Regions from separate parts of the Streptomyces sp. NPDC005202 genome, predicted to be linked through region 1. Evidence: riboswitches for the same ligand, from Rfam matches in the RefSeq annotation. Region 1 holds a riboswitch; each other region holds the start of a gene.

Region 1 (7,793 bases):
CGGCTCGTCGAGTACGAGCAGTTTCCGCGGCTGGAGCAGCGCGGCCGCGAGGCCGAGGCGCTGCTTCATGCCCAGGGAGTACGCCTTCGCCTTCTTGCCCGCGGCGGCCGTCAGACCCACCCGGTCCAGCGCGGCCGCGACGCGGGTGCGCCGGGTGCGCGGGTCGGCGGTCGGGTCGGCGGCGTCGTAGCGCAGCAGGTTGTCCCGGCCGGAGAGGAAGCCGTACAGGGCCGGCCCCTCGATGAGCGCGCCGACGTGCGGCAGCACGGCGCGTGAAGCGCGCGGCATCGGCCGGCCCAGCACCCGCGCCGTGCCCGATGTCGGTTCGATCAGGCCCATCAGCATGCGGATGGTGGTGGTCTTGCCGGAGCCGTTCGGACCGAGGAAGCCGAAGACGCTGCCCGCCGGGACGGTCAGGTCGAGACCGTCGACGGCGAGCTGTCCGCCGCGGTAGCGCTTGGTGAGCGCGCGGGTGTGGATGACGCTGTCACCCGCGCCCTGCGCATCCGGCTCCGGCTCCGTGGCGGACGCTTCGTCCATCGGCTCCCTCGAATCGTCGTATGCGTACGGTACTTACTGCCCGGCGTTCGCCGCCTTCACCAGCGCACCCTTGGTGACGGCACCGACGTAGACCTTGCCGTCATCGGTGATCAGGGCGTTGACCAGGCGGGTGGAGAAGACCGTGCCCTTGCCGAACCTGCCGGTCACCTGGTCGCCGAGCGAGCCGAGGAGGCCGCTCAGGTTCCCGCTGCCCGAGGCCGACGGGACGCCACCCTTGCTGCCGGTGTCGAAGGTGGCGACGGAGTTCCAGCCCTTGCCGAGGACCTTGAGGCCGTCGAGACCCTTGGCGAGGTCCTCGTCGGACTTCGGCGCGTGCTCCGGCGCCCTGGTGCTGCCGTGCTCGTGCTCGGTGACCTTCGCGCCCTTGGGCGGAGTGAAGTCGAAGGTGGAGGCGGCCGGCCTGGAGAAGCTGATCTGCGTGAAGCCGGCGTCCACGACGGCGGCGCCGCCGCTCGCGGGAGTGAGCGTGAACTTCAGTGGCAGCCCGGTCTTCGCGTCCACCGCGATGCTGATCGCCCCGACCGTGGTGCCGGACTGCTTCGGCTTGACGACCAGCTTGTAGGCGTCGCGACCGGCGACCTGTGCGGTGCCGTCGACGGTCACCGATGTGGTGTCGTCGACCGACTTCAGGGCCTCGTCGGCGAAGTCCTTGGGCGTGGCGGGCGCCTCGTCCTTGTGCTTCTTCCCGTCCTCGGAGGCGGTGCCGTGGTAGACCTCGTTCGACTTGCTGTCGTAGCCCCAGACGTCCTTGCCCTTGTGGATGATGCTGTACTCGGCGGCGCTCTCGATGAGGGAGAGCTTCTGCCGGTCCGGGCCGTCGGCCGCGACGCGCAGGGTGTGCGTGCCGGAGGCCAGCTCGGTGAGCTTGGACGTCGGGTCGGCCGACGATCCGTCGCCGCCCTTGGTGGCGCCGGAGGCGATGCTGCCCTCCAGGCCGCCGAGGTCGGGCAGACCGAGGTCCGTGCTGATCTTCACCGTGCCGGACAGCTGCTGGACGTCCGACTTGGCTATCTTCTCGATGAGTTGCTGCGCGGTGATCTTCGGCAGGTTGGGGTCGCCGGAGTCGGCGAGCGCCGGGACGAGCCCGATGGTCGCCGCCGCCACCCCCACCACCGCGACCGGGACGACGTAGCGCGCGGCCTTGCGCCGCCCCGAGCGCAGGTCGTCGATCTCCTCGGCGCCTGTGCTGTCGTCGGATTCGTACGGTGCCATGTGTGCCTTACCTCCGTCGTCGGCGGCGGCTGTCCTTCTCGCGTGCACTCTCCCCCAAGCTCTCGCCTTCGCTCGAGCAGGAAGGTGCCCCGACACCCCGAGCCGCCATTCTCACCCGAATCGGTGAGCAGTGGTGTTGTCCGTGGTTTCCATCTGACCAAATCAGCCGTGAGAAAGCATCAGACCGCGGAGCCAACTCCGCGTACGCCTGCGGTATGACACGGAGGGGCGGAGCCTCCCCCACCCCGTAGGGGTCGTGGAGGAGAGCGCCGCCCGGGTGGACCGGGTTGTTCAGTGCTGCACGAACACGTAGTCGGCCTGGTACGGCACGCCGACGATGGTGCCCGGGATGCAGGAGCCGGTCGGCGCGGTGCCGCCGACGGTGTTCAGCCGCAGGATCTCCGCGGTGTTCACGAGCAGGCCGTGGTGGCGGCCGGCCCCGGTGGCCTTGAGGTCGAGCTCCGGGATGTTGCCGTCGCCGTTCGGTGTCTTGGTGAGGAACGCCCCGGTGACGGCGCTGCCGTCCGGCGCCACCCACTGCGGGGTACCGGAGTTGGGTTTCACGAACGAGTGCCGGATGCCGCCGCCGAGCAGGGCGCTGACGTCCCGCTGGGCGAAGGCGTGGCCGCCGCCGTCGGCCGGCTTGCACTCGTAGATCTGCCTGCCCTTGACGACGGAGGCCTGGAAGTTGTCCAGGACGTGCCGGAAGTCGAAGGCGGTGGTGACCTTGTGCAGCTGCCCGCGGGCGGCTCCGCCGGGGAACTCGGCGGTGTGCAGGTTGGCGTAGAAGGAACCGGGGTCGGTGGTGACCTGCTTGAGCAGGGCGGGGTCGGCGACCTTGACACTCCCGACGACACTGTGCCCCTTGACGTGGTCCAGCAGCTTGCTGAAGTCGATCTTGACGCCGCCGTTGGTGCCCTTGGCGCCCTGGTGGATGTGGAGCATGATCGGCCTGCCGGTGCCGCGCCAGGTCACGGCGACGGACACCTTGGCACCCTTGACCTTGATGAACTCGAGAGCGGTGCCGTCCTTGTCTCCCACGGCGGGCCCGCCCTGCGCGGGCACCTCGTTGGCGCCCCTCAGACCGGCTGCAAGGACGGTTCCAGCCTGGCCCACGTGGTCGGCGTGGCCCACGTGGTCGGCGTGGCCCACGTGGTCGGCGTGGCCCATCCCCTGGTTCCCGGCAGCGAACGCCGGAATCGCCGCTCCGGCGACCCCCACCGCGGCGGCCACGGCGACACCGGTGACGATCAGGCTCTTACGGCGCTTCGAGAACGTCGTGTTCATGCCCATGTTCTTTTTTCTCCCCGTATCTTGGCCGACGCCCCCTGCGTCAGCTTCTGGGCATGAGTACGGAGGCGATCTTAGATTGGACTCAGTCCAATCATGTGAGCCATATCACATGCAGCGGTGGCTCGCTCCTCACCCGAGCGAGTCGGCCCGGGCGGGTGAACGAAGGCGGGGTGGACGAAGGCGGGGTGAACGAAGGCGAGGTGGAAGAAGGCGAGGTGGAAGAAGGCGAGGTGGAAGAAGGCGGGTCAACGAAGGCGGGTCAGCCCGCCCGGTGCACCACCGCATCGCACAGCTCCATCAGCGCCCTCTTCGCGTCGCACTCCCGCAGCGGCGCCAGCGCAGCCCGCGCCTCCTCCGCATACCGCACGGTGTCCCTCCGCGCCTGCTCCAACGCCGGGTGCACCCGCAGCGCCGCCAGCGCCTCCGCGTGCCGCACGTCGTCACTCAGGTCGGAGTCCAGCAGCTCGCACAGCGCGATGTCCTCGGCCAGCCCCAGCCGTGCCGCCCGCTCCCGCAGCCGCAGCACCGGAAGCGTCGCGATCCCCTCCCGGAGATCCGTCCCCGGCGTCTTCCCGGACTCGTGCGAGTCGGAAGCGATGTCCAGCACGTCGTCCGCGAGCTGGAAGGCGACCCCCAGCCGCTCGCCGTACTGCGTCAGTACGTCCACGACCGTCTCGTCAGCCCCGGACATCATCGCCCCGAACCGGCACGACACCGCCACCAGCGACCCCGTCTTGCCGCCCAGCACGTCCAGGTAGTGCTCGACCGGATCGCGCCCGTCCGTCGGCCCCGCCGTCTCCAGGATCTGCCCGGTGACCAGCCGCTCGAACGCCACGGCCTGCACCCGCACGGCCTCGGGGCCGAGGTCGGCGAGGATCTGCGAGGCCCGGGCGAAGAGGAAGTCCCCGGTGAGGACCGCGACCGAGTTCCCCCAGCGGGTGTTCGCGCTGGGCACCCCGCGCCGCACCGCAGCCTCGTCCATCACGTCGTCGTGGTACAGCGTGGCCAGGTGCGTCAGCTCCACGACCACGGCCGACGGCACGACCCCCGGCGCGTACGGGTCCCCGAACTGCGCAGCGAGCATCACGAGCAGCGGCCGAAACCGCTTCCCGCCCGCCCGTACGAGGTGCTGCGCGGCCTCCGTGATGAAGGGAACCTCGCTCTTGGTGGCTTCGAGCAACCCTTCCTCGACAGCCGCCAACCCGGCCTGGACATCGGCTTCGAGAGCCTGGTCCCGCACGCTCAGCCCGAACGGCCCGACGACGGTCACGAGGGGTCTCCTGTCTGCTGGTGTCTGCTGGCGGTTACACGGTTTGTCGATAGGTCGCTGCCATCACTCGAGTCAGCGTATCCGGTCACGTTTCGATCACCGATAACGCCCACCGATACAGGCCAGGCGGTATCGGATCACGCCCGGTATGTTTTTGATCATCTGATAAGAACGCATATCTATTGACTTACCCCTCCTGTTCGCTCTGCGCTCCCCCATACATCCGTACGCCATTCTTCTGTGAAACGACCCACAGGGCATCCGAACGGGCTACGGGACGATCAGCGTCGCGACACGCCGCCCGCCCACCACCGGGCCGGCGAGCCGACCCGGCCCTCCGTCGACGTGGCGACCATCACGCGCACCCCGGGGGTGCCCGCTTCACCGGACTGCGGGTGCCCGATTCACCCCTATTGGGGATTGAATTCCCCTTGGTCTTGAATGCCCTTCGGCCGCTCAAACAGTGAATTGAGTCACGGTCAGCCGCCGATGTCCTGCACCCCCTCACCCTCGTTTCCCCTTCCCCTGCAAGCGAGTTGAGGCTTGGCAACCGCAAAGGATCAAGCGTCTTATACGCCTCACATCAAGGTCAACTAGGGCGATGTGTGACTCCGGCACTTGTTTCGGACATGTGCTCTCGCATACGTTCCCGGCCGTCGGGCGGACGCCGAATCCTGCCGCCGCCCGGAACCCGTCGACCGAACCACTCACGGCAGGAGCGGGGGACCCAGGTAAGTCGCCGATCCGCACGTCGTACGTCCCACGTCGTACGTCGCGCCGGAACGGCTTGGGGTGAAGTCGCGCTCTTCCGGGCGCGGCCGGGCACCTCCCAGCCCGAACCCGACAGCTCACCTCGCAGGCGACGGAGAGGAATCTGCCATGCCCGTCAAGGCTCAGCCCCGCCGTGCCCGCACCGCTCGTCTCGCCCGCACCCTCGCCGTCGCCGGCACGGGTGCCGCCGTCCTCGCCCTCCCGCTGATCGGTGCGACCAGCGCCTCCGCGGCCACCACGACGTCCACCACGACCGCCGCGACCGCGGTCTCGTACCCGAACAACCTCGACGGGTGGATCCGGGCGTCGCTGGCGATCATGGCGCAGAGGGGCATCCCGGGGACGTACAACGGCATCTACCGCAACATCATGCGCGAGTCGTCGGGCAACCCGCGGGCCATCAACCTCTGGGACTCCAACGCCCGCGCGGGCATCCCGTCCAAGGGCCTGCTCCAGGTCATCGACCCGACGTTCAGGGCCTACCACGTGCCCGGCACGTCGTACGACATCTACGACCCGGTCGCCAACATCACGGCCGCCTGCAACTACGCGGCCGCGCGGTACGGCTCGATCGACAACGTCTTCGGCGCGTACTGACCTGGGCGCGCCCCGGACACGGCGTACTGACCTACGGTGCGCCCCCGGACGCGGCGTACTGACGTACGGCGCGCCCCCTGATGCCTCCTCCTGGCGCCTACCGGCCCGGGAACAACCGCTCGAGGACGACGGCGATGCCGTCGTCCTCGTTCGACAAGGTGACCTCGTCGGCCACCGCCTTGAGTTCGGGGTGGGCGTTGGCCATGGCGACGCCGCGGGCGGCCCACTGGAACATGGGGATGTCGTTCGGCATGTCGCCGAAGGCGAGGGCGTGTTCGCGGCTCAGCCCCAGGTGTTCTGCGGCCAGCGCCAGCCCCGTCGCCTTGGTGATGCCGCATGGCTGAAGTTCGACGGTCCCCGGGCCCGACATGGTGACCGTCGCGAGGGAACCGACCACGTTCCGGGCCGCCGTCGCCAACTCGTCGTCGGACAGGGTGGGATGGCGCAGCAGCACCTTGCTGATGGGCGCGCACCACAGGTCGTCGCGCCGTTCGACCCGTACGGCGGGCAGGGTGGGGTGCGGCATGAGGTACCCCGGCTCGATGAGCGTGAGCCCGTCCACCCCGTCCTGGTCGACCGCGGCGTAGACCTGCCCCACCTCGGCCTCGATCTTGCCGAGCGCGGTCTCGGCCAGCTCCCGGTCCAGGGTGACCGACCACAGCAGACGGTCCGCCCCGGCGTCGTACAGCTGCGCGCCCTGACCGCACACCGCGAGCCCCGTGCTGCCCAGGTCGTCGAGCAGCGGCCGCACCCTCGGCGCCGGCCGTCCGGTCACCACGAGGTGCCGGGCACCGGCCGCCGCCACCCGCGCGAGCGCGGCGAGGGACCGTTCGGACAGGGTGTCGTCGCCGCGCAGCAGCGTTCCGTCCAGGTCAGTGGCGATGAGGGCATATGCGAGGGGAGCGGCCATGATCAGAGAATACGGACCCGCCCCACCGGCCCGACGGGAACCGGACGACAGCGGCGTACACCGCTGTCCCGGCCGCGTCCCCCGCAACTGCCTTTCGTACTCCGGCTCTTCACCAGGTGGTGCCCGCGGGCTCCTTGATGGTGGTGTTGAGCCGGTTGAACATGTTGGTGAGCGAGATCACGAGGAGCAGCGCAGACAGCTCCTTCTCGTCGAAGTGGTCGGCCACCTCGTCCCACAGGGCGTCGGGCACCGCCTCCTCCGACCGGTCGGCGAGGCGGGTCATCCGCTCGGCCAGCTGCAGCGCGGCACGCTCGGCGTCCGTGAAGCAGGGCGCCTCGCGCCAGGCGGCCACGGCCGCGATGCGCTCCTCGTTCGCCCCGGCCTTGCGCAGGTTCACCGTGTGCCCGTGCACGCACGCGCTGCAGCCGTTGATCTGGCTGGCGCGCAGCCCGACGATCTCCGCCAGCTCCTGGGGGAGGCCGCCCTCACCGATCGCCTGGATGATGCTGCCGATGCCCTTCATGGCGGTGGGCAGGACGTACGCCGGGTTCTTCATCCGAGCCTGCATGGTGGTGCCTCCTGTGTCAGTGATCAGCGGGGTGTTGCTCTCACTGCACTGACGGAGCCGGGGCGCGAGATGTGACGGCCGGCCGGGAAAAACTTCTCAGCCGTGCGCCGCCGCCAGGTGTTTGGCCAGCCTCGGGGAGGCGAACTCCGTGCCGCACACGAAGCGCATCACCGGGCCGTACGAGGCGGCCGCGGGCAGGCCCGTGAAGTACAGACCGGGAACCGAGGAGACGTAGCCCGCGCCGAGCTTCGGGGCGCCGCGGCTCACCGCGAGTTCGGTGCGCAGCTCGTGGCCGAGGAAGTCCATCGCCGCGATGTCGACGCGGTAGCCGGTCGCCGCGATGACATGGTCGGCGGCCAGTTCCTGGGTGCTGCCGCCGAGGGTCTGCACGGTGAGCGCCGGGCGGCCGTCCGTGGCCTCGGCGCGGGCGATGCGGGTCACCTCGTGGACCGGCACCCTGCCCTCGAAGCGCTCGCGCAGCCACCACGCGCCGAGCGGGCCGAGGACGCGGCGGACCAGGTAGTGGCGGGTCCGGGCCGGCAGGTAGCGGTAGGGGTGCGGGTAGTAGCTCAGCGCCCACAGCGACCAGGCGCGGCCGAAGGGCGACTCGG
Region 2 (7,793 bases), on a different contig from region 1:
CGGCAAGCAGATACTCGCCCTCCTGCTTCAGCTGGAGGCCGCTACCAAAGCCGCTGACGCCCTGGCCGAGGCGGTGGAAGAGGCGTTCCCTCAGCACCCGGACGCTGAGATCATCCTCAGTTTCCCCGGCCTCGGCGTCCAGCTCGGCGCCCGGGTGCTCGCCGAGATCGGCGACGACCGCAACCGCTTCAGCGACGCCCGCGGTCTGAAGGCCTACGCCGGTTCCTCGCCCGTCACCAGGGCTTCCGGCAAGAAGGCCAGCATCACCCGCCGCTGGGTGAAGAACGACCGGCTCAACCACGCCGGCTGTCTCCGGGCCTTCTCCGCGATCATCGCCTCGCCCGGTGCCAAGGCCCACTACCGACGCCGCCGCGACGAGCACGAAGACCGGCACGCCGCCGCCCAACGCAACCTCTTCAACCGCATGATCGGCCAGCTCTACCACTGCCTCCAGAACCGCAAGCTGTTCGACGAGCACACCGCCTTCCCCACCCAACACGCCGCCACAGCCTGACCAGTTAAGTGCCTGAGGTGTCTACGGGGGCGCACTGACTGCGAGGCACCGCACCGTGCCGGGGACACGTCGCTCAGTACGCCGGGAGCGTGCGCGGGCCGAGGTCGTCGCGGGCGGGCGGGGGCGCAAGGCGCACGCTGGCGCCGAGGACGCTCAGCCCGCGCCGGGCGACGACGACCGGCTCCAGGGTGACCGCGACGACCTCCGGGTGGTCGTGGACCAGCCGCGACACGCGCAGCAGCAGCTCCTCCAGCGCAGGTGTGTCGACCGGCGCCGAGCCGCGCCAGCCGAACAGGAGGGGCGCCGTCCGGACGGACCGGATCATCGAGGTCGCGTCCCGGTCGGTGACGGGGACCAGCCGGTGTGCCATGTCCCCGAGCAACTGCGAGGCGGCCCCGGCGAGCCCGAAGGAGAGCACCGCGCCGGCGGCCGGATCGATCACGGCCCTTACGACCGTGTCCACCCCGCGCGGGGCCATCCCCTGCACCACCGGCCGCAGCTCCTGCGGGCTGCCGAACAGCTCGGTCAACTCGGCGTACGCCCGCCGCAGTTGCTCCTCGTCCGCGAGATCCAGCCGTACGCCACCCAGGTCGGCGCGGTGCCGCAGGTGCGGGGCGGTGGCCTTGAGGGCGACGGGGTAGCCGAGGGTGCGGGCGGCTTCGGCGGCGGCTTCGGGGGAGGGTGCCGGGACGGCCCTGCGGACGGCGATCCCGTACCGCCCGAGCAGCTCGCACGTCTCGTCCGTGCCGAGCGTGAGCCCCTGCCCGCGCGTGAGCAGCCCCTCGATCAGCCGGGCGGCGCCCTTCTCGTCGATGTCGTCGTACTCGGGCACCTTCCCGGGGTCGGCGGCCTCCCGCCGCCACTGGGCGTACTTCACGGCCTCGGCGAGGGCACGGACGGCGCGTTCGGCGGCGGGGTAGGCGGGGATGAGGCGGGAGCAGGTGTGGGAGTCCCCGGGGACTGCGGCGGCCGGCGGTGCATCGCCGGGTCCCGCGTTCATGGACGCTGCCGCGGTGGGCACGCGTTGCGCGTTCGAACCTGCGTATGGTGCGGTGCCGGCCGCAGCCGACAACGCCTCCGCCAGCCCACCCAGCTCGACGTGCACCACCAGCACCGGTTTCCCGGGAACCGTCTCGGCAGCGGATCTCAGGGCCTCCGCCAACGCCGCGTCCCCGGCCGGCGTCTCCCCCACCGCCGGTATCGCCGTCACGACCACCGCGTCGCACGTCTCGTCGGCCAACGCCCGCGACAACGCCACCCGGAAGTCCTCCGCCGACGCCGCGGTCGTCAGATCCAGCGGCGGCTGCGGCCGCAACCCCTCGGAGAGACACGCGTCGTACGTCAGCATCCCCAGCGATTCGGAGTTCCCCAGAATCGCCACCCGCGGCCCGGCGGGCAACGGCTGGCGCGCCAGCAGCAACCCCGTGTCCACCAGCTCCGTGATGGTGGACACGCGGATCACCCCGGCCTGCCGGAGCAGCGCGGACACCGTCGCGTGCGGCAACCGCGTCGCCCGTACCGTATGCCCCTGCGGAGCGGAACCGGCTCCCTGCACCACGACCAGCGGCTTCGCCGCCGCCGTGCGCCGGGCGAGGCGGGTGAACTTGCGCGGGTTGCCGATGGACTCGAGGTACATGAGGACCACGTCGGTGTCGGGGTCGTCGTACCAGTACTGCAGGACGTCGTTGCCGGAGACGTCCGCCCGGTTGCCGGACGACACGAAGGTCGACACGCCCGTGACCCCGGTGACCCCTCCCCCGCGCCGGTGCAGCCGGGACAGCAGGGCGATGCCGATGGCCCCCGACTGCGCGAACAGCCCGATGCGGCCGGGCCGGGGCATCTCGGGAGCGAGGGAGGCGTTCAGCCGGACGTCCGGCGAAGTATTGATGATCCCGAAGGCGTTGGGCCCGATGATGCGCATGCCGTACGCGCGCGCGTGCCGCACGAGGGCGCGCTGGCGCTCGCGCCCCTCGGGCCCGCTCTCCGCGTACCCGGCGGAGATCACCACGAGGCCCTGCACGCCGTGCTCTCCGCACTCGGTGACGACCTCCGGGACGTGCTCGGCCGGCACGGCGACGACCGCGAGGTCGACCGGGGAGTCGATGTCCCGCACCGAGCGGTGCGCGGGCACCCCGTCGATCTCCTTCTGATCCTCGGAAAAGGCCCTGTTCACGGCGTGGAGACGGCCGGTGAACCCGGCGTCGCGGATGTTGTCGAGGATGCTCCGGCCCACGCCCCCGGGCGTCCGGCCCACGCCGATGACGGCGAGCGAACCGGGTACCAGCAGCCGCCGTACCGACCGCGCCTCGGCGCGCTGCTCCCGCGCGCGCTGCACGGCCAGGGAACGGTCCGTCGGCTCGATGTCGAACTCCAGGCGGACGACGCCGTCCTCGAAGCTGCGCTTCTGGGTGTACCCGGCGTCCGTGAACACCTTGATCATCTTGGTGTTGGCGGGCAGCACCTCGGCGGTGAAGCGCCGGATGCCGCGCTCGCGCGCGACGGCCGCGATGTGCTCCAGGAGAGCGGAGGCGACCCCGCGCCCCTGATGCGCGTCCTGCACCAGGAAGGCGACCTCGGCCTCGTCGGCGGGCGCGGAGGCGGCCATGCCGTCGGCACCGATGCGGTCGTAGCGTACGGTGGCGATGAACTCGCCGCCGACCGTGGCGGCGAGTCCCACCCGGTCCACAAAGTCGTGGTGCGTGAAGCGGTGGACGTCCTTCGCGGACAGGCGCGGGTAGGGCGCGAAGAAGCGGTAGTACTTCGACTCGTCCGAGACCTGCTCGTAGAAGCTGACCAGGCGGCCGGCATCGTCAATGGTGATGGGCCGGATCCGCGCGGTGCCGCCGTCGCGCAGCACCACGTCGGCCTCCCAGTGGGCGGGGTACTCGTGCCGGTCCGACGGGGTCTGCATGGGCCCCAGAGTAAGGCTCGCGTCCGACAACGGCGCGAGGCAGTCTGTGGAGGACGAAAGTCGGACCGAGGCCGCGGTCCGGCGACACCCCAGGGGCGGGACGAAGGACCGCTCCGGGCATGCTTCACGATGTGGGAAACTGGTCTAGACAACCCTGATACCTGAAGGGCACCATCACATGGCTGAGCGCCGCGTCAACGTCGGCTGGGCCGAGGGCCTCCACGCCCGCCCCGCCTCCATCTTCGTCCGGGCCGCCACGGCCGCAGGCATCCCCCTGACGATCGCCAAGGCCGGCGGCACCCCCGTCAACGCGGCCTCCATGCTGGCCGTCCTCGGCCTCGGCGCCCAGGGCGGCGAGGAGGTCGTCCTGGCGTCCGACGCCGAGGGCGCGGACGCTGCCCTCGACCGGCTGGCCAAGCTGGTCTCCGAGGGTCTCGAGGAGCTTCCCGAGACGGTCTGATCCATGCGGGGAAGCCGCGTCGCCCTTTCCGGGCGGCGCGGTTTCGCCGTTTTCGGGCGGCGCGGCTTCGCCGTTTTCGCACCCGATTCCGGTGGATTTACCGCGGGCACATTCCGGACGCTCACCGCGGGCACACGAATAGCGCGCCGCCATAAATTCCCGGCCCGCGCGAAAAAGGGCAACGGAAATACACCTCCGCCGAATATCCCTTCTTTGTATACGTCGCGCGTGTTAATGCTGCAGGCCCGACATGTTTACGGGATGTTGCGAAGTTCTCACACGGCCTGCGCGGTCCGCGCCGCCGGGGAAACGCAGCCGGTGCGCGGCACTCGCGCGCTCGGTGTGCAGTGCGGTGATGGCCCGCGCGCGCTCGCTGTCGCCGCGCGCGACGGCGTCCACGATGGCCCCGTGCTCGGCCCAGGACTCCACGGGGTTGGCCGACGCCTCCACCGCGTACATCCAGGCGATCTTGTGCCGCAACTGGGTCAGCATCGAGGTCAGCGCATGGCTGCCGGAGGCCTGGGCGAGCGTCTCGTGGAACCAGCCCCCCAGGGAGCGCAGGTCCTCGCTGCTACCCCGCCTGGCCCGCTCCTGGCCCAGCCGGACCAGGCCGCGCAGCACCTTCAAATGGGCCTCCGTGCGCCGCTGGGCGGCGCGGGAGGCGCCGAGCGGCTCCAGGAGCAGGCGCATCTCCAGCAGGTCGGCCGCCTCCTGCTCGGTCGGCTCGGCGACACACGCGCCCGCGTGCCGCCGGGTCACCACGAAACCCTCGGCCTCCAGGGTGCGCAGGGCCTCACGCACGGGGACACGCGAGACGCCGTAGCGGCGCGCGAGGACTTCCTCGGTGAGCCGGCTGCCGCGCTCGTGGACACCGGCGACGATGTCGTCCCGGATCGCCGTGCACACCGAGTGCGCCGGAATACGCATGACCGACCTCCGCCTTAATCCCCGTGAAACGTCGACGATGGACGCGTGTTCCGTGACTCTATTGCAATGAGCCGGAATTTCCGATGGCGGGCCGGAATCCATGGAGTTTTTTTGGACAGTCGGGCGTCCGAAACACCGAAAGCCCCGGCTCGGGGAGCCGGGGCTTCGGGACGTCTGCGGCGCCGATGCGTCAGACGTTCACGCCGTGCTTGCGGAGGTAGGCCACGGGGTCGACGTCGGAGCCGTAGTCCGGGGTCGTCCGGGCCTCGAAGTGGAGGTGCGGTCCGGTGACGTTGCCGGTCGCTCCGGAGAGGCCGATCTGCTGACCCGCAATGACCCTCTGGCCCACCGAGACGCCGATGGACGACAGGTGACCGTACTGGGTGTACATGCCGTCGGCCATCTTGATCACGATCTGGTTGCCGTACGCGCCGCCCCAGCCGGTCTCGACGACGGTGCCGACGCCGACGGCGTGGACGGCGGTGCCGCTGGCGGCATGGAAGTCGATGCCGGTGTGGGCGCCGGAGGACCACAGGGAGCCGCCGGCCTTGTAGCCGGTGGAGACGTAGGAGTTGACGATCGGCGGGACGAAGGCGTTGAGGCGCTTGCGCTCGGCCTCGCGGGCGGCGCGTGCCTTGGCCTCGCGCTCCTTCTTCGCCTGCTCGGCGGCCTTCTTGCGCGCGGCCTCCTCGGCCTTCTTCTGCTCGGCCGCCTGCTTCTGGGCGACGGCCTGGGCGTCGATCTTCGCGGCGACGGAGTCGCCGATCGTGACGACCGGCGTGAGGCCGGTGTCCTCGGGAGCAGGAGCCTCGGCGGCGAGCGCCGGGGCGGCGGCAACGGTGCCGATGACGCCGGTGGTGGTCAGGGCCGCGACGCCCGCCGCGCGGGCGGTGGTGTGGCGCATCCGGCTCGGACGACGGTGCTTCCCGGCGGCGCGCGTGAATGCCATGTGGTGGCTGGTCCTTTCCTTCCCTCTCGCCTACCGGGTTAGCTGACGGGTTCGGAGCAGGAAGGTCTCCTACGGACCCCCTCGCGGCACGCGCGGGCGTCCGATTCACCCCAGGGACTGATGATGGGTCCCCGGCTCCCCTGGCTCGCGCCGTACGGGGACTCGGCGATGGCTGTCCGGTGCCGCGGGTGCGGCGCACTGCCTGACGGACAGCCGGACCGACGCTAAACGGGGCGTCTTTCAATTCCCAAACGGAACAGGGGTTTTGTAGCGCACGCCACAGGGCAGACGGGAAGCCTCTCCTCAATTCGGACATCACGCGGACATCAGGGAGCCCTGGTGACACTTCGGTCACCAGGGCTCCTCCGCGCGCGTGCCGTTCGCCGGCCGGTACGACCGTGCGCCGAGCGTCTCTACTCGGCCGCGACGACGGCGACTTGGCCGATGCCGAGGGCCTCGACCGGCTCCTTGATCTGCGCCGCGTCCCCGACGAGCACCGTCACCAGACGGTCCACCGGGAAGGCGTTGACGACCGCCGCGGTGGCCTCCACCGTGCCGGTCGCGGCGAGCTGCTGGTACAGCCTCGCCTGGTAGTCGTCGGGCAGGTGCTGCTCGACCTGGTCGGCCAGCGTGCTCGCCACGGCCGCCGCCGTCTCGAACTTGAGCGGCGCCACGCCGACGAGGTTCTGCACGGCCACGTCGCGCTCGGCGTCGGTGAGGCCCTCCGCGGCGAGCTTGCGGAGCACTGTGAAGAGGTCCTCCAGGGCCGGCCCGGTGTTCGGGGTGTCTACTGAGCCGCTGATCGCGAGCATCGCGGCACCCGAGCCGTCGGGGGCGGAGCGCAGCACCTGGCCGAACGCCCGCACGCCGTAGGTGTAGCCCTTCTCCTCGCGCAGGACGCGGTCCAGGCGGGAGGTGAGGGTGCCACCGAGGCAGTAGGTGCCGAGCACCTGGGCGGGCCACACGCGGTCGTGCCGGTCGGGGCCGATGCGGCCGATGAGCAGCTGGGTCTGGACGGCGCCGGGACGGTCCACGATCACCACGCGACCGGTGTCGTCGGCGGTCACCGGCGGCACGGGCCGCGGCTTCACCGAGGGGCCGGTCCAGGAGCCCAGGGTCTGGCCGAGCAGGGCGTCGAGGTCGATGCCGGTGAGGTCGCCGACGACCACGGCGGTGGCCGTGGCCGGGCGGACGTGCCGGTCGTAGAAGGCGCGGACGGCCGCCGCGTCGATGCTGCGGACCGTCTCCTCGGTGCCCTGGCGCGGGCGCGACATGCGCGAGGTCGCCGGGAACAGCTCCTTGGAGAGCTCCTTGGCGGCGCGACGGGAGGGGTTGGCCATCTCGTGCGGGATCTCGTCGAGCCGATTGCGCACCAGCCGCTCGACCTCGCTGTCGGCGAACGCCGGCGCCCTGAGGGCATCGGACACCAGACCGAGCGCCTTGGGCAGGCGCGAGGCCGGGACCTCCAGGCTCAGGCGGACGCCGGGGTGGTCGGCGTGCGAGTCGAGCGTGGCGCCCGCGCGCTCCAGCTCGGCGGCGAACTCCTCGGCCGAGTGCTTGTCCGTGCCTTCGGAGAAGGCGCGCGCCATGATCGTGGCGACGCCGTCGAGGCCGGCCGGCTCGGCGTCGAGGGGTGCGTCCAGCAGCACCTCGACGGCGACGACCTGCTGGCCGGGGCGGTGGCAGTGCAGCACCGTCAGGCCGTTGTCGAGCGTCCCGCGCTCGGGCGCCGGGAACGCCCACGGCTTGGCCTCGCCCGCCTGGGGCCGGGGGTGGAACTCCATCGTGGCGAGCTCGGTCACTTCGCCGCCTCCTCGGTGTCGTCGGTGGCCGCGGCTACGGCGGCGTCGGTGTCGTCGGCCTCGCCGGCGACGGGCTCGTAGACGAGCACCGCGCGGTTGTCGGGGCGCAGGCGGGCCTTGGCGACCTCCTGGACCTCCTCCGGCGTCACCTCCAGGACGCGCTGGACGGCGGTCAGGGCGAGCTGCGGGTCGCCGAACAGGACGGCGTACCGGCACAGTTCGTCGGCGCG
Region 3 (7,793 bases), on a different contig from region 1:
GTGACGTCCTCGGTCTCGCCGGAGCGGTGGGACATCATGCACTTGAAGCCGTTGCGCTGGGCCAGCTCGACGGCGTCCAGGGTCTCGGTCAGGGAGCCGATCTGGTTGACCTTGACCAGCAGGGCGTTGGCGGCGCCCTCCTCGATGCCGCGGGCCAGGCGCTCCGGGTTGGTGACGAACAGGTCGTCGCCGACCAGCTGGACCTTGTCGCCGAGCTTGTCGGTGATGACCTTCCAGCCGGCCCAGTCGTCCTCGAACAGCGGGTCCTCGATGGAGACCAGCGGGTAGGCGGCGACGAGCTCCTCGTAGTACTCCGTCATCTCCGCGGCGGAGCGCTCCTTGCCCTCGAAGAGGTACTTGCCGTCCTTGTAGAACTCGGAGGCGGCGACGTCGAGGGCGAGGGCGATCTGCTGGCCGGGGGCGTAGCCGGCCTCCTTGATGGCCTCCAGGATGAGGTCGAGGGCCTCGCGGTTGGAGCCGAGGTTCGGGGCGAAGCCGCCCTCGTCACCGAGGCCGGTGGACAGGCCCTTGCCCTTCAGGACCTTCTTCAGGGTGTGGTAGACCTCGGCACCCCAGCGCAGCGCCTCGGAGAAGGACTCCGCGCCGATCGGGGCGATCATGAACTCCTGGATGTCCACGTTGGAGTCGGCGTGCGAGCCGCCGTTGAGGATGTTCATCATCGGCACCGGCAGCAGGTGCGCGTTCGGGCCGCCCAGGTAGCGGAAGAGGGGGAGGTCGCTGGCCTCGGAGGCGGCGTGGGCGACGGCGAGGGAGACGCCGAGGATGGCGTTGGCGCCGAGGGAGCCCTTGTTGTCGGTGGCGTCCAGGTCGAACATCGCCTGGTCGATCAGGCGCTGCTCGGTGGCGTCGTAGCCGACCAGCTCCGGGCCGATCTGCTCGATGACGGCCAGGACGGCCTTCTCGACGCCCTTGCCCTGGTAGCGGTTGGGGTCGCCGTCGCGGAGCTCGATGGCCTCGAAGGCGCCGGTGGAAGCGCCGGACGGGACGGCGGCACGACCCGTGCTGCCGTCGTCGAGGCCGACCTCGACCTCGACCGTGGGGTTGCCTCGGGAGTCCAGGATTTCCCGGGCTACGACGACGTCGATGGACGGCACGAGCATCTCCTTCTTGGATGTGACGCTGGAAGTGCGGGGCTGGTGTGCCTTGCGACTAGAGCCTAACCGCCCGGAGCCATCGGCCAGCCGACCGACCGTCCCGTGGACAGGGTGACCGTACACTTTGTTTCCACACGAAACAAAGGGGCCTGGAGAAGCCGGGATGAAGACCGGGAGAAGAAAAGCCCCGCCCCGGTGCGTACGGGGGAACACGCACCGGGGCGGGGAGCCCGTCGGGGACGGGCGGCGAGCCCCACGTGACCTCCACTGTGCGACCTCCACTGTGGAGGCCACGCGCACGAGGGACCTGTGGCTCGGCTACCGGCCGGCTGTCACTTCAGGTGCAGCTGGCCGACCGGCTGTCACTTCAGGTGCAGCTGGCCGACCGGCTGTCACTTCAGGTGCAGCTGCTGGCCCGGGTAGATGAGGTTGGCGTCCTCGACGATGTCCTTGTTCAGTTCGAACAGCTTCTGCCAGCCACCCTGGACGCGGTGCTTCTCGGCGATCGAGCTGAGGGTGTCGCCCGCGACCACCTTGTACTCGCCGTCGCCCTTCTTGACCTTCTTGCCGGTCGGGGTGGTGACGGTCTTCTTGGCGGCCGGACGCTGCGCGGAGCGGTTGGCGGCCTGCTGCTCGGTGGAGCGGGTGGTGGTGCTGCTCTTCGTGGAGCTGCCGGAGCCGTTGCTCGACGAGGAGCCCGTGCTGCCGGTGTAGGCGGCGCTGGACAGGCCCTTGCCGCAGACCGGCCAGGCGCCCTTGCCCTGGCCCGCGAGGACCTTCTCGGCGATGGCTATCTGCTGCGCCTTGGTGGCCAGGTCGGCACGCGGGGCGTAGGCGGTGCCGCCGTAGGCGGCCCAGGTGGAGTTGGTGAACTGCAGACCGCCGTAGAAGCCGTTGCCGGTGTTGATGGACCAGTTGCCGCCGGACTCGCACTGGGCGACCGCGTCCCACTCGGAAGCGGTGGCGGCGGAGGCGTTGCCGGCCGCCATCAGCGGGGCGGCGACGGCGGCACCGGTGACACCGGCGAGCGCGATGGCACGGGTTGCCTTGGACGGACGACGGTGCTTGCCCTTGCCGGAAAACAGCATGGATGGATCCCCTCACCGACGCCTGCGAGGTGAGCTGTCGGGTTCGGGCCGGTTGAGTTGCCCGGCCGCGCCCCTTGCGAGGCACGGCTTCACCCCCAGCCGCTCCGGTCAACTGCCCGGCGCGGCACTTACCTTGGGTCCCCCGCTCCTGCCTACGGCGCTTGACGCGACGACTGTTCCCGGGCAGCCGCTGGCAGGATTCGGCGTTGCGGCAGCCGGGGCTCGCGATGGCGAGCGGTCATGACCGTAGACACGCGATCCGCCGAATTTCAAAGACGATCAGGGCTTCTGAGACTCATCCCACACTTTCATTGCACCGGACATTCGGCGCGAAGTATGACGTGAACTCCCGCTACTTTTGGGCCGTTTCGGCAGGAACTTCAAGGGTCTGACCGGCAACGAGGTGGTCCGGGTCGGCGCCGATCTCGTCCTTGTTCGCGGCATAGAGCGCGCGCCACCCGCCCGGGAGGTCAAGGGAGTCGGCGATGGACGCGAGGGATTCGCCGGAGCGGACGGTGTACGAGTCGTCGACGGTGGCGCGTGCACCGCTGTCGCCGCGTGAGGCGTGACGACCAGAGGCGGCGGCCGTACGGTTGTCGGCCGGATCCTCGGCGGCACTGTCGCCACGGTGGCGGCCGGTACCGAGCGCCCCGGTGTCGACCAGGGCCGAAGAGCCGCCGGTCTGCCCGGAGTTGTCCGAGTCGCCGAACTCGGGAGCCGCCGTGGGTGAGCTGCCGAAGCCCCGCGAGTCGCTCGCATCGGATTCAGTGGATGTGTCGGACTTGGGGGAGTTGTCCACCTTGGTAGGCGAAGAAGGTGAAGAGGAAGGCTTCGTAGCGGATTCGACCGACGAGCCGGAGGGGCCCGTCGACGAGTCGGACAGACCATGGTCGGTCGACTCGGACGAGTCGGAGGATCCGGACGAGTCGGAAGCCGAGGACGAGCCGCTCCCCACGCCGGTGTCGATGTTCGCCTCACCGGAGTCCTTGGTGAGACCGGAGAGCAGCCCGCAGGTGGGCCAGGCACCGGGGCCCCGGTCGGCGAGGATCTTCTCGGCGACCGCTATCTGCTGGGACCGGCTGGCCTGGTCGGCGCTCGGGGCGTAGGCGAGGCCGCCGTACTTCTCCCAGTCGTCCTGGGTCAACTGCAGGCCGCCGTAGTAGCCGTTGCCGTTGTCGGCGCTCCAGGAGCCGCCGCTCTCGCACTCGGCCACCTTGTCCCACGTGGTGCCGTCGGCCGCGCTCGCGCCGGTGGCGCCGAGGAGCGGGATGGCGATGGCGGAACCGGTCACTCCGGCCGCAACAAGGAGAGCCGGAGCCTGACGGGGGCGACGGTGACGACCGTTCCCGGAGAGCATGCGGAAACCTTTCGTGCGACAGCAGTGACCGGCGCGGCGGATGCTGCTCGGCGCCGCGCTGATGCGTGAACGTATCGGGTGACGATCACTTGTCACAAGTTAATGCCGCGCAGATCACGTGAAGATCACATAGTTGAACGTGTGTCATCTTTGCCCTCGTCAGCGGGCCGGTGCAGGGCCCTTTTCGCCCCGTGTCCGACTTACCGGACCGGCGTGAAGCGGACGGGCAGTGTCCGCAGTCCGCGCATGATGAGCCCGCCACGCCAGCGCAAGTCGGCCGGATCGGCGTCGAGTTGGAGATCGGGGAGCCGGGTGAGGAGGGTGGCGAGCGCGGTCTGGCCCTCCAGCCGGGCGAGCGGGGCGCCGAGGCAGTAGTGGATGCCGTGGCCGTACCCGAGGTGCTGGTTGTCACGTCGGCCGAGGTCGAGAACGTCGGGGTCGGCGAACCGCGCCGGATCCCGGTCGGCGGCGGCGAGGACGACGAGGACCGGGTCGCCGGGTGCGATGTCCTGCCCGCCGATGGTGAGCGGCCGGGTGGCGAACCGCCAGGTGGCGAGCTCCACGGGACCGTCGTAGCGCAGGAGTTCCTCGACGCCGGTCTCCAGCAGGCCGCTTTCGCCGCTCTCCAGGGACTTCTGGAGCCGGTCCCGCTGCTCGGGGTGGGTGAGGAGGGCGTACGTGCCGTTGCCGATGAGGTTGACGGTGGTCTCGAAGCCGGCGAAGAGGAGGATGAAGGCCATGGCGGCGGCCTCGTTCTCGGTGAGGTGCTCGCCGTGGTCGGAGGCGCGGATGAGGCCGGAGATGAGGTCCTCGGCCGGGCCGGGCTCGGCCGGGAGCGCCGCGCGCTTGCGGTGGATCAGGTCGGCGAGATAGCCGCGCATCTTCTTCACCGACCGCGCGACACCGCCGCGCGGCCCTCCCCCGTGCCGGATCATCATGCCCGCCCAGTCCCGGAAGTCGTCCTGGTCCTCGCGCGGGACGCCGAGCATGTCGCAGATGGCGTAGATGGGCAGGGGGAAGGCGAACTCGTGGATGAGGTCGGCCGTGCCCCGGTCCGCGAACCGGTCAATGAGGTCGTCGGCCAGCTCCTGCACCCGGGGCGCGAACTCGGCGACGCGGCGGGGCGTGAACGCCTTGCTGACCAGCCGGCGCAGCCGGGTGTGGTCCGGCGGGTCGATGTTGAGCAGGTGCGTCATCAGCTCGGCCTTGCGCTCGCCGGGGATACCGGTCTTGCCCTTGGCGTGCGCGGGCTCGTCGTGGTGCGCCGGGTTCTTGCTCAGCCGCTGGTCGGCCAGGGCCTGCTTGGCGTCGGCGTACCGCGTGACCAGCCAGGCCTCGACCCCACTGGGCAGCCGCGTGCGGTGCACGGGGGCGTGCTCGCGCAGCCAGGCGTACGCCGGGTACGGGTCGGCGGCGAACTCCCAGGTGAAGAGGTCGGGGGCGGGGCTGTCGGGCGTGGGCTGATCGGTCACTCTCCGACGGTATCCGGCCGTGTGCCCGTCGCCTCCCCCTCCGTCTCCCTGATCGCGTCCCGGTACGCGCGCGCCGCCACCCGCAGCGCCGCCTCCGGGTCGACGCCCTCCGCCTCGGCACGCACCGCCAGGGCGAGCAGTTCGTAGCCGATGCCCGCACCCTTCGGCAGGGGCACCTCGAGGCCCGCCGTGCGCACCCGGGACGCCAGCTTCGCCGCGAGCGCCAGGCCGGGCTGGCCGAGGGGGATGCCCTCCGTCACGGAGCTGCGCTGCTTCTCCTGTGCCTTCGTGCGCAGCCAGTGCTCCTTGACCTCCTCGGGGGTGGCGGCCGTCTCCTCTCCGAAGACGTGCGGATGGCGGTGGATCAGCTTGGCGACGATACCGCCGGCCACGTCGTCGATGGAGAAGGGCGCCTCGGGGTCCTCCTCGGCGATGCGGGCGTGGAAGACGACCTGGAGCAGGACGTCGCCCAGCTCCTCGCGCAGCTCCTCCCGGTCGCCGTCCTCGATCGCCTCGACCAGCTCGTACGCCTCCTCGATGCCGTACTTCGCCAGGCCCTTGTGGGTCTGCCGGGAGGACCAGGGGCACTCGGCGCGGATGCGGTCCATGACCTGGACGAGGTCGAGCAGGCGGGCGCCCGGCAGGTCGTAGGAGGCGGGGAGCAGCTCCAGCTCCGGCATGCGGACACGGCCGGTGCCGGCGAGGCGGGCCAGGCCGTCGGTCAGGGCCGGCTCGCCCTCGCCGGTCGCCACGACCACGACCGTGCGGCCTCCGGCGCAGGCGTCGAGGAGCTCCTCGGCGCTTGGCGCCGCCTCGTCCACGGTTATGCCCGCCTCGCGCAGATACGGCAGCTGCGGGTGTGCCCCGTCCGCGCACAGCACCCGGTCGGCCGCACGCAGCGCCTGCCAGGCGGGCCAGGACATGAGGCCGGGGGCGACGCGGTGGCTGGTGGTGAGCAGGACGATGCGGCCGGGGGCGTCGGTCGCGTCCGGGTTCCGGTCCTGGCCTGGGGCGTCTTCGAAGCTGGTGGTGTTCACGCTCCGAACGTAACGCACGGGACCGACGGCCCCACGAGTTGTCCACAGGCACGCGTCCCGAGTTGTCCACAGGGACGCTTCCCCGACTTGTTCACAGGGTGGGCCGCCGTACCGTTCCGCCAGTCACGCCATCTGCTGCGTCCCCGGCGTCGAGACCTCCCTGACCCAGGGCGTGGTGGCGTCCACGCGGCTGCTCTTCTGGACGTCCCAGGTGCCGTAGCGCGGATTGAGGTCGACGTGGAGTTCGCCGGAGGCGGTGGACAGGGCCTTCCAGAAGGCCGGCCGGCTGGTGTCGGTGTGGAGCTTGGCCGCGAGCTTCTGGGCCTCGAGCTGGAGGCGGAGGTTGTCGTCGAGGCGCTGCGGCGGCACCCCGTACTGCTGCAGCCACGCCGTCTGGAGCGCCTTGACGCCGCCCGCCTGCTGCTCCAGCGAAGAGCGCATCTGCTGGACCTCCCGGCGGGTGACGGTGATGCCGGCGTCCTGGGCGGCGCGGTCGAGCACCTGGTCGAGCACCATCTGGTGCAGGGTGTCCCGGGCGAGGGTGCCGGTCTGGGCGATGACCTGCTGGTACTGCGTGTCGTCCGGCACCACGGCCCGCTGCGCCCGGCGCACCTCGTCCACCCTGCTCTGCAACTGTGCGACGGTGATCCGCTGCCCGCCGACGACGGCCGCCGCGCCGGGATGCGCATCGTTTCCGCAGGCGGTGAGGAGGGGGGCCACCGCGGCGATCGCGGCGGACAGGACGAGCGCGGTGCGACGGCGGCGGTGCAAGGAAGCCTCCCGAGGAGATTGTGCGACGGTGCACAAAGTCTTGCGGTGATCGATGGTAGGCAGCGGCCGGGCTCTGGCCAACCCATTCGACCAACGATTCACCAGGACTTCGGGCACCGCCGCGCCCCCCTCGGTACGGCGGTCCTCGCTACGGCGGTCCTCAGCACGTGACAGTCGTCGGCGTCAGCCGGTGACAGTCGTCGGCGTCAGCCGGTGACAGTCGTCGGCGTCAGCCGGTGATCGCGACGGGCGCGTCCCAGGCGTCGCGGTCGACGGTGATGGTGTAGCCGTTCCGCGTCTCCTTGCTGTTGACCATGTACTGGTGGGCGCGGCTGTGGCCGGTGTACTGGGTGGAGCCGAACGGCCAGTCCGCGGTCGTGGTGTTCTGCTTGTCCCACAGCGCGTACCACGGGGAGCGACTCGGCGGCGGCGAGGGCCACGCCCCCGCCGCCCGATGCCTGCGGTCCGCCCGACCCCGTGGTCCGGTCCGTGCATCCGGCCACGGCGAGCGCCATCACGGCAGCCGCAAACCGCCCCGCCCCTCAGACGCGTCACGGCGCGTTCCTCCCCTTGCCTCCCCGGTCCCGCCCCTCGTTTCGGCGGCTGTTCCCTGGTTCCCACGGTAGCGGGACAAAGAGACCATATGGGGCTTAAAGAGGCATATAACGCAGGTCGGGCGTATCGTCGTTGCTGAGTCACGTCCGGAAGGAGCTCTGGATGGGCATCTTCGACAAAATCAAGGACATGGCGCAGGGCAAGTCCAAGCACCTGTCCGACGCCGCCGAGAAGAAGGCCAACGAGAAGACGGGCAACAAGTACGAGGACCAGGTCGACGACGCCCAGCAGGACATCGAGGGCAGGATCGGCATGGACCGCGACCGCCGGCCCGACGAACCGTAGGGCCGCAGACTCTCGGAGCAGCACGAGGCCGGCAGGGCGCGGCACACCCCTGG
Region 4 (7,793 bases), on a different contig from region 1:
ACTTCGTGGGGGTCGCGCGGCAGCTGGCGCACGCGTCGGGGGCGGAGATCCGGTATGGCGCCCGGGTCGTACGGGTGGACCGGCGGCCGGAACTGGGCGTGGCCGTACGGACGGCGCGGGGTGACGTCGTCCGCGGGCGGGTGCTGGTCAACTGCGCCGGGCTGTACTGCGACGAGGTGGCGCGGCTGACCGGGGACGAGCCGGGGGTGCGGATCGTGCCGTTCCGGGGGGAGTACTACGAGCTGGCACGGCCGGAGCTGGTGCGGGGGCTGGTGTATCCGGTGCCGGATCCGGCGTTTCCGTTCCTCGGGGTGCATCTGACCAGAGGGATCGACGGGGGTGTGCACATCGGACCCAATGCGGTGCCGGCACTGGCACGGGAGGGGTACGGGTGGGGGGTCGTACGGCCTCGGGAACTGGCGGGGACGCTGACCTGGCCGGGCGCGTGGCGGATCGCGCGGCGGCACTGGCGGTACGGGGCGGGGGAGCTGCGGCGATCGGTGTCGAAGGAGGCGTTCACGGAGGCGGTGCGGAGGTTGTTGCCGGCCGTCGCGGAGGGGGATCTGGTGCCGGCGGCTGCGGGGGTGCGGGCGCAGGCGGTGCTGCGGGACGGCACGCTGGTGGACGACTTTCTGATTCGGCAGGGGCCCCGGGCGGTGCATGTTCTCAATGCGCCGAGTCCTGCGGCGACCGCGTCCTTGCCGATCGGGCGGGAGGTGGCGCGGAGGGCGTTGGCCCTGCTCGCGTCGGCGTAAGGGTGCGCGGCGCTGCTGCCGCCATCGCGCTGTTCCGCCTCCTCCGCCTCCTCCTCCCCCTCCGCCTCCTCCTCCCCCTCCTCCCCCTCCGCCTCCTCCTCCCCCTCCTCCCCCTCCGCCTCCTCCTCCCCCTGCCCTTCCCGTCCCTGGGGCCCGCGCTCCCAGCCCCCCGCTTCGGCCCGCACGGCCTCGTCCTCAACCGCCGGACCGGCTGGACAGCAGGCCCGAGCTGCAGAAACACTTCCCGCCGCCGCCATCCCCGTAAAATCGACCCCACTGTGTCTGACTCCCTGAACACCCCCGAAGCTCCCGGATCCCCCCGGCCCTCCTCCGGTGACGAGCCCGTCACCGGCACCGGCGAGCCGGCCGGTCACACCCCCGGCGAGTCCGCTCGGCGCACCCGGGCCAAGGGACAGCCGCGCTTTCCCGACGGGCCCAGGGCCGATCCGGCCGGATCGCACTTCGAGCGGCGGATTCGGAGTTTTCAGCCACGGCGGAGTCGGGTGACGGCGGGGCAGGCGGACGCGTTGCAGCGGCTGTGGCCCGAGTGGGGGCTGGACATCGACGGGCAGCGGGTGATCGATCTCGCCGAGCTGTTCGGGAACACCAACCCCGTCGTGCTGGAGATCGGGTTCGGGATGGGGGAGGCCACGGCCCAGATGGCGGCCGCGGACCCCGGCACCAACATCCTCACCGTCGACGTGCACACCCCCGGCCAGGGCAACCTGCTCAAGCTCGCCGACCGGAACGGGCTCACCAACATCCGCGTCGGCAACGGCGACGCCGTCATCCTGCTGCGCAAGATGCTCACCCCGGACTCGCTGGACGGGCTGCGCGTCTACTTCCCCGACCCCTGGCCCAAGAAGCGGCACCACAAGCGGCGGCTGATCCAGCCGGAGTTCCTCACGCTGGCCGCCTCCCGGCTCAGGCCGGGTGCGCTTGTCCACCTCGCGACCGACTGGGAGCCGTACGCCGAACAGATGCTCGAAGTGCTGACCGCGCACCCCGACTTCGAGAACACGCAGCCCGGCGGCGGTTTCGCGCCCCGCCCCGAGTTCCGGCCGCTGACCCGTTTCGAGCGCCAGGGACTGGACAAGGGTCATGTGGTGAACGATCTGCTCTTCCGTCGCGTACAGCACGAAGAGCAGCACCAGGAGCAACCGTCGGACCAGCCCCCCACCGAGCGCCTCGACCGCGACTGACCGGTCCTCCCCGCCCGAGGTACCGTCGCGGGCGGCGCCCTCCCTCGTTAGGGTCAATGCCGTGGCCACCTGCCCCCCGTACCCGATGCACCCCAGCGGTCCCGCCGACGGCGCACCGCGGCACGCGCACTGGTGGCAGCAGCGATGGGTGCGTTACGGCGCCCTCACCACCCTGCTCGCGCTCTCCGGGCTCGTCATCCTCGCCCTGGTGCGCGAACAGACCGGCACCGAGGGCTTCCTGGTCGGGCTCGGGCTCGCCGTCCTGCCCGTACCGCTGCTCATAGCCGCCTTCCGCTGGCTGGACCGGGTCGAGCCCGGCCCCTGGCCGAACATGCTGTTCGCGTTCGCCTGGGGCGCCTGCGCGGCGGCGCTGATAGCGATCGTCGCCAACAGCTTCGCGACGAAATGGATAGCGACGGCGACCGCCGACCCGGCCGGCGCGGACACCCTGGGCGCGACCGTGATAGCGCCCGTCGTGGAGGAGTCCGCGAAGGCCGCCGCCGTCTTACTGCTCTTCCTGTTCCGCGGACGCGACTTCACCGGCATCGTCGACGGGGTCGTCATCGCCGGGGTGACCGCCACCGGCTTCGCGTTCACCGAGAACATCCTCTACCTCGGCACCGCCTTCGGTACCGACCAGCTCACCGGCGGCCGGGGCATCGCCTCCGTCACCGCGGCGACCTTCTTCGTGCGTGTCGTCATGTCGCCGTTCGCGCACCCGTTGTTCACCGTGCTCACCGGCATCGGCTTCGGCGTCGCCGCGCGCTGCGGAGACCGCCAGCATGTGCGGCGCGTACTGCTGCCGCTGTCCGGACTGCTGCTCGCGATGAGCATGCACGCCTTCTGGAACGGCTCCTCGACCTTCGGCGACTACGGCTTCTTCGCCGTCTACGGGGCGTTCATGGTGCCCGCGTTCGGGCTGCTGACCTGGCTGGTGATCTGGACGCGGCAGCGGGAGCTGCGGACCGTGCGCGAGGAGCTGCCCGCCTACGCCGCCGCCGGATGGCTGGCACCGGCCGAGCCGTTCGCCCTCGGCTCCATGCGGGCGCGCAGGCTGGCCCGGGAGTACGCCGGGCACCACTTCGGGAAGCCGGCGGCGCGGGCGGTCGCCCAGTACGAGGCGTACGCGACCTCGCTGGCGTTCCTGCGGCACCGGGGGCGCCGGGGGCGGGCCGGGGCCGACTTCGTCGTACGGGAACGGGAGTTGCTGCACGAGCTGTGGCGGCGGCGGGAGGTGGCCCGGCCGGCGTTGGACCACGCGGCGCGGGCCACGGCTCCTCCGGTTCCGGTGGCTGCGGGGCCATGGCCGGTGTACGGGGTGTACGGGTATCCGGCGGCGCCGTATCCCCCGTACAACCCGTACACCCCGTACAACCCGTACCGGTCGTAGCGGAGAGGCTACGCCGACGCCTCCGGGCGACGACGATGTCGGAGCGGTTGCCGCGCTGCTTCACCCTCCCCCAAGCTCTTCGAGCAGGGGGACCCCCAGCCGGTGATCGTCTCGGACTCGCCGCCCCGGTTGCCCTCGACCCACGCCGAGTAGGAGTCGGCGGTGTCGACGAAGTTGCCGCCGGCAGCCGTGTACGCGTCGAGGACGGCGAAGGACTGCGCCTCGTCGGCGGTCCAGCCGAAGACGTTGCCGCCGAGGGCGGGGAAGACCTCGAGGTCGGACGTGCCCAGCTTGCGTGGAGAAGTCATGACCAGCATCAACACCCATGCCGGAGGGGCCCATTCCGCCGACTCCCGCAAAGGTTGCGCGAACACCTGACCGGCAGCCCTGACGTCGGGGGGGCGCCGTCAGGACCGCCGGGGATCAGGGAAGGGCAGGTGTCAGGGGTTGAGGCCCTTGCCCCGAAGCCACGTCATCGGGTCGATCCCGGTGGCCTGGCCGTCGGGGTGGACCTCCAGGTGCAGGTGCGGCCCGGTGACGTTGCCGGTGGCGCCCACGCGGCCGATGACGTCGCCCGTGCCGACCTTCTGGCCGACCTTGACGCTGATCGACGACTGGTGGCAGAACCACAGCTCGGTGCCGTCGTCGAGGGTGAGGATCGTGCGGTAGCCGTAGGCGCCGGCCCAACCTGCCTCGGTGATGGTGCCGCTGTGGATCGCCTTGATCAGGGTGCCTGTGGGCGCGGCGAAGTCGAGGCCGGTGTGGTAGCCGGAGGACCACATGGAGCCGGCCTGGCCGAAGATACCGGTGATGGTGTACGAGGAGGTCGGCAGCGTGTACTGCTTGGCCAGCTCGGCCAGGCGCTCGGCCTCGGCCTTCTTCTTGGCCTCCTCCTCCGCCTTCTGCTTGGCGGCGGCGGCCTTGGCCTCGGCCGCCTTCGCCGCCTTGGCGGCCGCCTCGTCGGCCTGCTTGGCGGCGGCGGCCTCCGCGGCCGCCTCGGCCTTGGTGTCGACCTGGACCTGCTGCAGATCGGCCTGGGCCATGATGCGGTTGCGCAGCGCCTCGCCGGCGTCGGCGGTGCCCTGGGCGGTGTCGGCGGAGGTCACGCCGACGGTGCTGAGCGCGGTCGCGGAGCCCTTCGGGGCGTCGGAGGAGTCGCTGAGCAGGGAGTCCACGGAGGGCAGGTCGGGCAGGGAGATGGACACCGGCGGCTTGCCGGTCTGCGCACTGGCCATGCCGCCCGCGCCGACGGCGGCTATGACACCTACGCCGAGGACGGTGGAGCTGCGGGCGAGCCCGCCGCCGCGCTGCTTGGTGACGCGATGCCGGCCGCGTACGGGGCGGATGGACTCCTCGGTGGGGTTCCATTCCTCCCAGGGGCCCTCGTCGGTGCGGTGGCTGCCGTAGCCGAAGGTCTCGGTGCGCTGGCTCGGCACGAACGGGGCTTGGGGAGCGGGCCGGTTGGACGCCACGTGGGCGTACTCCTTTCCTTCCTTCTCGCCTACCGGGTTAGCTGACGGGTTCGGAGCAGGAAGGTCTCCTACGCGCGTAACCCAGCCGTGCGGTCACGGCGGATGACGCCCGATTCACCCCAAGGTGATGGTTGGTTCCCCGGTTCCCTGACGGGATTCGGCAGGTGCGCACGGAGCCGCCTCTTGTGACGGCTGGGACGACCGCGCTGCGTTATCGAACGTTAATAGACCCGAGGCGCGGATTCCAAGCCGTTCGGCTTGATCATTAAACCTTTTTGGCCTGGACGTACGGGCCATGAGTGGTGAAAAGCGGGCGAGTTGGCCAGGACCCAGGAGCGTGACCACTTATGACGGTGTGTCAGTTGTTATGCTCACCGGGACCGTTCGATCACGTCGCGTGACAATGATCAGGGGCGCCGTACGGCGAGCAGTGCCATGTCGTCCGTCATGCCGCCCCCGGAGTGCCGACGCACCTCCGCCGCGAGGGTGCCGAGCAGCGTGCCCGGGTCGCCGAACGTCCGGCCGTCGAGGCGCCGTTCGAGGTCGTAGAAGCGGCCGCGGGCGTCGCGGGCCTCGGACAGGCCGTCGGTGTGGAAGAGCATCATGGCTCCGGCGGGAAACCCGGTCTCCTCGGCACGGTCGGGCCAGATGCCCAGGTCTCCCATGCCGAGCGGTAGCCCGGGGTCGCGGGCCGGCAGCGTGCGCAGGGTGCCGTCCGCATACAGCAGCAGCGGCGGCGGATGGCCGCGGTTGACGATCCGCACCACTGTGCCGTCGTGGAGGATCTCGGCGAGGACGGCGGTGGTGAACCCCTCGAAGGCGTCGATCCCTTCGCGCCGCGAAGCCTCGCGCGCCAGCGCCCGCTCCAGCCGCTGCGCCACCGCCTCCAGCGTGCGCTCCTGCTCGGCGGCTTCCCGGAAGGCCCCGATGACCACGGCCACGGCCGCCACCGCTCCCATGCCCTTGCCGCGCACGTCGCCGACGACGAGCCGGACGCCGTGCGGGCTGTCCTGCACCGCGTACAGGTCGCCGCCGATGAACGCGTCCGCCTGCGCCGCCTCGTAGCGGGCCGCGATGTCCAGTCCGCCGATCCGCCCCGCGGGCTCGGGCAGCACCGCGCGCTGCGCGGCCTCGGCGATCTCACGGGCGGAGGCGAGCCGCTCGTCGCTGCGGCGCACGAGGAGGTTGATCAGCACGGCCAGGACGGCGACCGTCGCCACGGTGACCAGTTCGGTGACCGCGTGGACGTGGAGGACGACGCCGAGCCTGACGTGCAGGGCGAGGACGACAGCGACCGCCGCGACCCCCGTGAGCGCGGTGGCCCGCCGGGACAGCAGGGGGGCAGCGACCAGGGGTGCGGCCGTGAAGAAGGGAGCCGCGGTGAACTCCGACGGGGTGAGGCAGTCGTAGCAGGCGCCGGCGACGAGCAGCAGCGCCGGGAGCATCAGCACGAAGGCGCGCGCACACGAGATCCGCCTCCGCTCGCCCTCTTCGGGCGGGACGGGAGCCGGGCTGTCGCCGAGCCCGGGGTCGGGGACGGGGTCGCCGGGCAGCCGCCCGCCGGCTCTGGCGTACGGGCCGAGGCCTGCGTCACGGGACCCGTGGTCGTACGGTGCGAGGCCGTTGCCGCGGGATGCGAGGTCGTACGGCCCCTCACCCTCCACGTCACCTGGCCACACCACTCGACTCCTGCCGCACACGCCGAACGCCGGTCTCCGCCCGTCCAGGTTTCCCGGACCCGGTGCGGGGAGCGAGCCGTGTGGGCCGACCGGATGACCGTGTGTGAGGAGGAACACGTACGCAGACCCCGGGGCCCCGTGCGCGAGCACGGGAGAAACACTCAGGGCCGGAATCCCGTGATCGGATTCCGGCCCTGAGCCTTCAGTAGCGGGGACAGGATTTGAACCTGCGACCTCTGGGTTATGAGCCCAGCGAGCTACCGAGCTGCTCCACCCCGCGTCGTTGTGTCTCCAGTGTACGCCATGCGCAGGACAGGTTGTGCACGCATGTATGTCCGCGCCGCTTCCCCGGCCGTTTTCGGTCGGCGGAGCCGTCCGTTCAGCCCAGCAGATGCCGGTTCGGCTCCTTGGCGCGCTCCTCGAACTCCGGCAGCACGACGACCTCCGCGCCCCCGGCCGCCAGCACCCCCGCCCCGTCGGCGCCCTCGACGAACGTGTCCGGTTCCTGCCAGGCCGTGACCACCCGTCCCACCCCCGCGTCCAGAATCAACCGGGCGCAGGGGCGAGGCCGGGAGGAGCGCCGGGCGCACGGTTCCAGGCTGCTGTACACCGTTGCGCCGGCCAGCCGCGGATCCGCCGGGTCGACCTTCGCCAGCGCAGCCTCCTCCGCGTGCACGACCGGGTCCCCGCCCTCCCGGGAGTACCCCCGCGCGAGCTCGGTGCCGTCGGCGGCCACCACCACCGCCCCCACGCTGAACGCGGTCCGCGACGGCGGGCAGTGCGCCGCGAGCTCGCACGCGAGCCGGAGCCAGTGCCGGTCCGCGGGAGAGGCAAGGGAGCCGGTCCCGGGAGCGGTCGGCTCGTAGCGCATGAAAACGACGTCCCCGATGGCCCGTGTCTCCACCAGCCGCAGCCGACCACCCTGGTAGGCGCCCGCTCCGAACAGCCGCGGGGCCTCCGGGTCGCCCACGAACAGCGGGGCGAGTACGAGCTGAAGCTCGTCCGCGAGCTCCTGCTGGAGCAACTGGGTGTGGACGGCCCCCCCGCCCTCGACCATGAGCCGGCGCACCCCGCGCACGTCGTGCAGGTGCTCCAGCAGCGGCCGCCAGTCGAGTGCGGCGCCCAGCGACACGACGTCGGCGGCGACGCCGGCCCGGCGCAGCCGTTCGGCGCCCTTGTCGGTGGTGTAGACGACCTTCTCGCCGCCCGTGTGCCAGAACTGCGCGCCCGGGTCCAGGTCACCCGATCCGCTGACCGTGACCTTCAGCGGGTACTCCGGCTTCCCGGCGGCGACC

Evidence for each region. Region 1 has a riboswitch for cyclic di-AMP ahead of ABZV31_RS09350 (transglycosylase SLT domain-containing protein). Riboswitches for the same ligand answer to the same signal wherever they lie in the genome.
Region 2: it holds a riboswitch for cyclic di-AMP, as region 1 does, so the genes downstream of both, ABZV31_RS30765 (M23 family metallopeptidase) here and ABZV31_RS09350 (transglycosylase SLT domain-containing protein) in region 1, are expected to answer to the same signal.
Region 3: it holds a riboswitch for cyclic di-AMP, as region 1 does, so the genes downstream of both, ABZV31_RS23405 (transglycosylase family protein) here and ABZV31_RS09350 (transglycosylase SLT domain-containing protein) in region 1, are expected to answer to the same signal.
Region 4: it holds a riboswitch for cyclic di-AMP, as region 1 does, so the genes downstream of both, ABZV31_RS30505 (M23 family metallopeptidase) here and ABZV31_RS09350 (transglycosylase SLT domain-containing protein) in region 1, are expected to answer to the same signal.

What each region holds. Positions count from the first base shown of each region.
Region 1 is NZ_JBEXHW010000004.1:82,356-90,148, reverse strand. Features, by position in the region: gene ABZV31_RS09370 (ABC transporter ATP-binding protein) at 1-540, opposite strand, end outside; gene ABZV31_RS09365 (DUF2092 domain-containing protein) at 574-1,773, opposite strand; gene ABZV31_RS09360 (CHRD domain-containing protein) at 2,065-3,060, opposite strand; gene ABZV31_RS09355 (polyprenyl synthetase family protein) at 3,326-4,336, opposite strand; cyclic di-AMP (ydaO/yuaA leader) riboswitch at 5,023-5,211, shown strand; gene ABZV31_RS09350 (transglycosylase SLT domain-containing protein) at 5,216-5,704, shown strand; gene ABZV31_RS09345 (HAD family hydrolase) at 5,802-6,614, opposite strand; gene ABZV31_RS09340 (carboxymuconolactone decarboxylase family protein) at 6,724-7,182, opposite strand; gene ABZV31_RS09335 (FAD-dependent oxidoreductase) at 7,279-7,793, opposite strand, start outside.
Region 2 is NZ_JBEXHW010000031.1:34,779-42,571, forward strand. Features, by position in the region: partial or broken gene ABZV31_RS30745 (IS110 family transposase) at 1-514, shown strand, start outside; gene ABZV31_RS30750 (GNAT family N-acetyltransferase) at 588-3,425, opposite strand; gene ABZV31_RS30755 (HPr family phosphocarrier protein) at 3,604-3,885, shown strand; gene ABZV31_RS30760 (GntR family transcriptional regulator) at 4,117-4,812, opposite strand; gene ABZV31_RS30765 (M23 family metallopeptidase) at 5,003-5,761, opposite strand; cyclic di-AMP (ydaO/yuaA leader) riboswitch at 5,774-5,939, opposite strand; gene ABZV31_RS30770 (pitrilysin family protein) at 6,175-7,563, opposite strand; gene ABZV31_RS30775 (pitrilysin family protein) at 7,560-7,793, opposite strand, start outside.
Region 3 is NZ_JBEXHW010000017.1:67,242-75,034, reverse strand. Features, by position in the region: gene eno (phosphopyruvate hydratase) at 1-1,121, opposite strand, end outside; gene ABZV31_RS23405 (transglycosylase family protein) at 1,508-2,203, opposite strand; cyclic di-AMP (ydaO/yuaA leader) riboswitch at 2,208-2,373, opposite strand; gene ABZV31_RS23400 (transglycosylase family protein) at 2,556-3,560, opposite strand; gene ABZV31_RS23395 (cytochrome P450) at 3,761-5,032, opposite strand; gene ABZV31_RS23390 (nucleoside triphosphate pyrophosphohydrolase) at 5,029-6,069, opposite strand; gene ABZV31_RS23385 (SurA N-terminal domain-containing protein) at 6,193-6,840, opposite strand; partial or broken gene ABZV31_RS23380 (peptidoglycan-binding protein) at 7,070-7,249, opposite strand; gene ABZV31_RS23375 (antitoxin) at 7,558-7,740, shown strand.
Region 4 is NZ_JBEXHW010000030.1:66,706-74,498, reverse strand. Features, by position in the region: gene lhgO (L-2-hydroxyglutarate oxidase) at 1-755, shown strand, start outside; gene trmB (tRNA (guanosine(46)-N7)-methyltransferase TrmB) at 1,034-1,957, shown strand; gene ABZV31_RS30515 (PrsW family intramembrane metalloprotease) at 2,019-3,347, shown strand; partial or broken gene ABZV31_RS30510 (aldo/keto reductase) at 3,452-3,655, opposite strand; gene ABZV31_RS30505 (M23 family metallopeptidase) at 3,788-4,819, opposite strand; cyclic di-AMP (ydaO/yuaA leader) riboswitch at 4,831-4,992, opposite strand; gene ABZV31_RS30500 (PP2C family protein-serine/threonine phosphatase) at 5,227-6,501, opposite strand; tRNA gene ABZV31_RS30495 (tRNA-Met) at 6,705-6,778, opposite strand; gene ABZV31_RS30490 (dihydrofolate reductase family protein) at 6,878-7,793, opposite strand, start outside.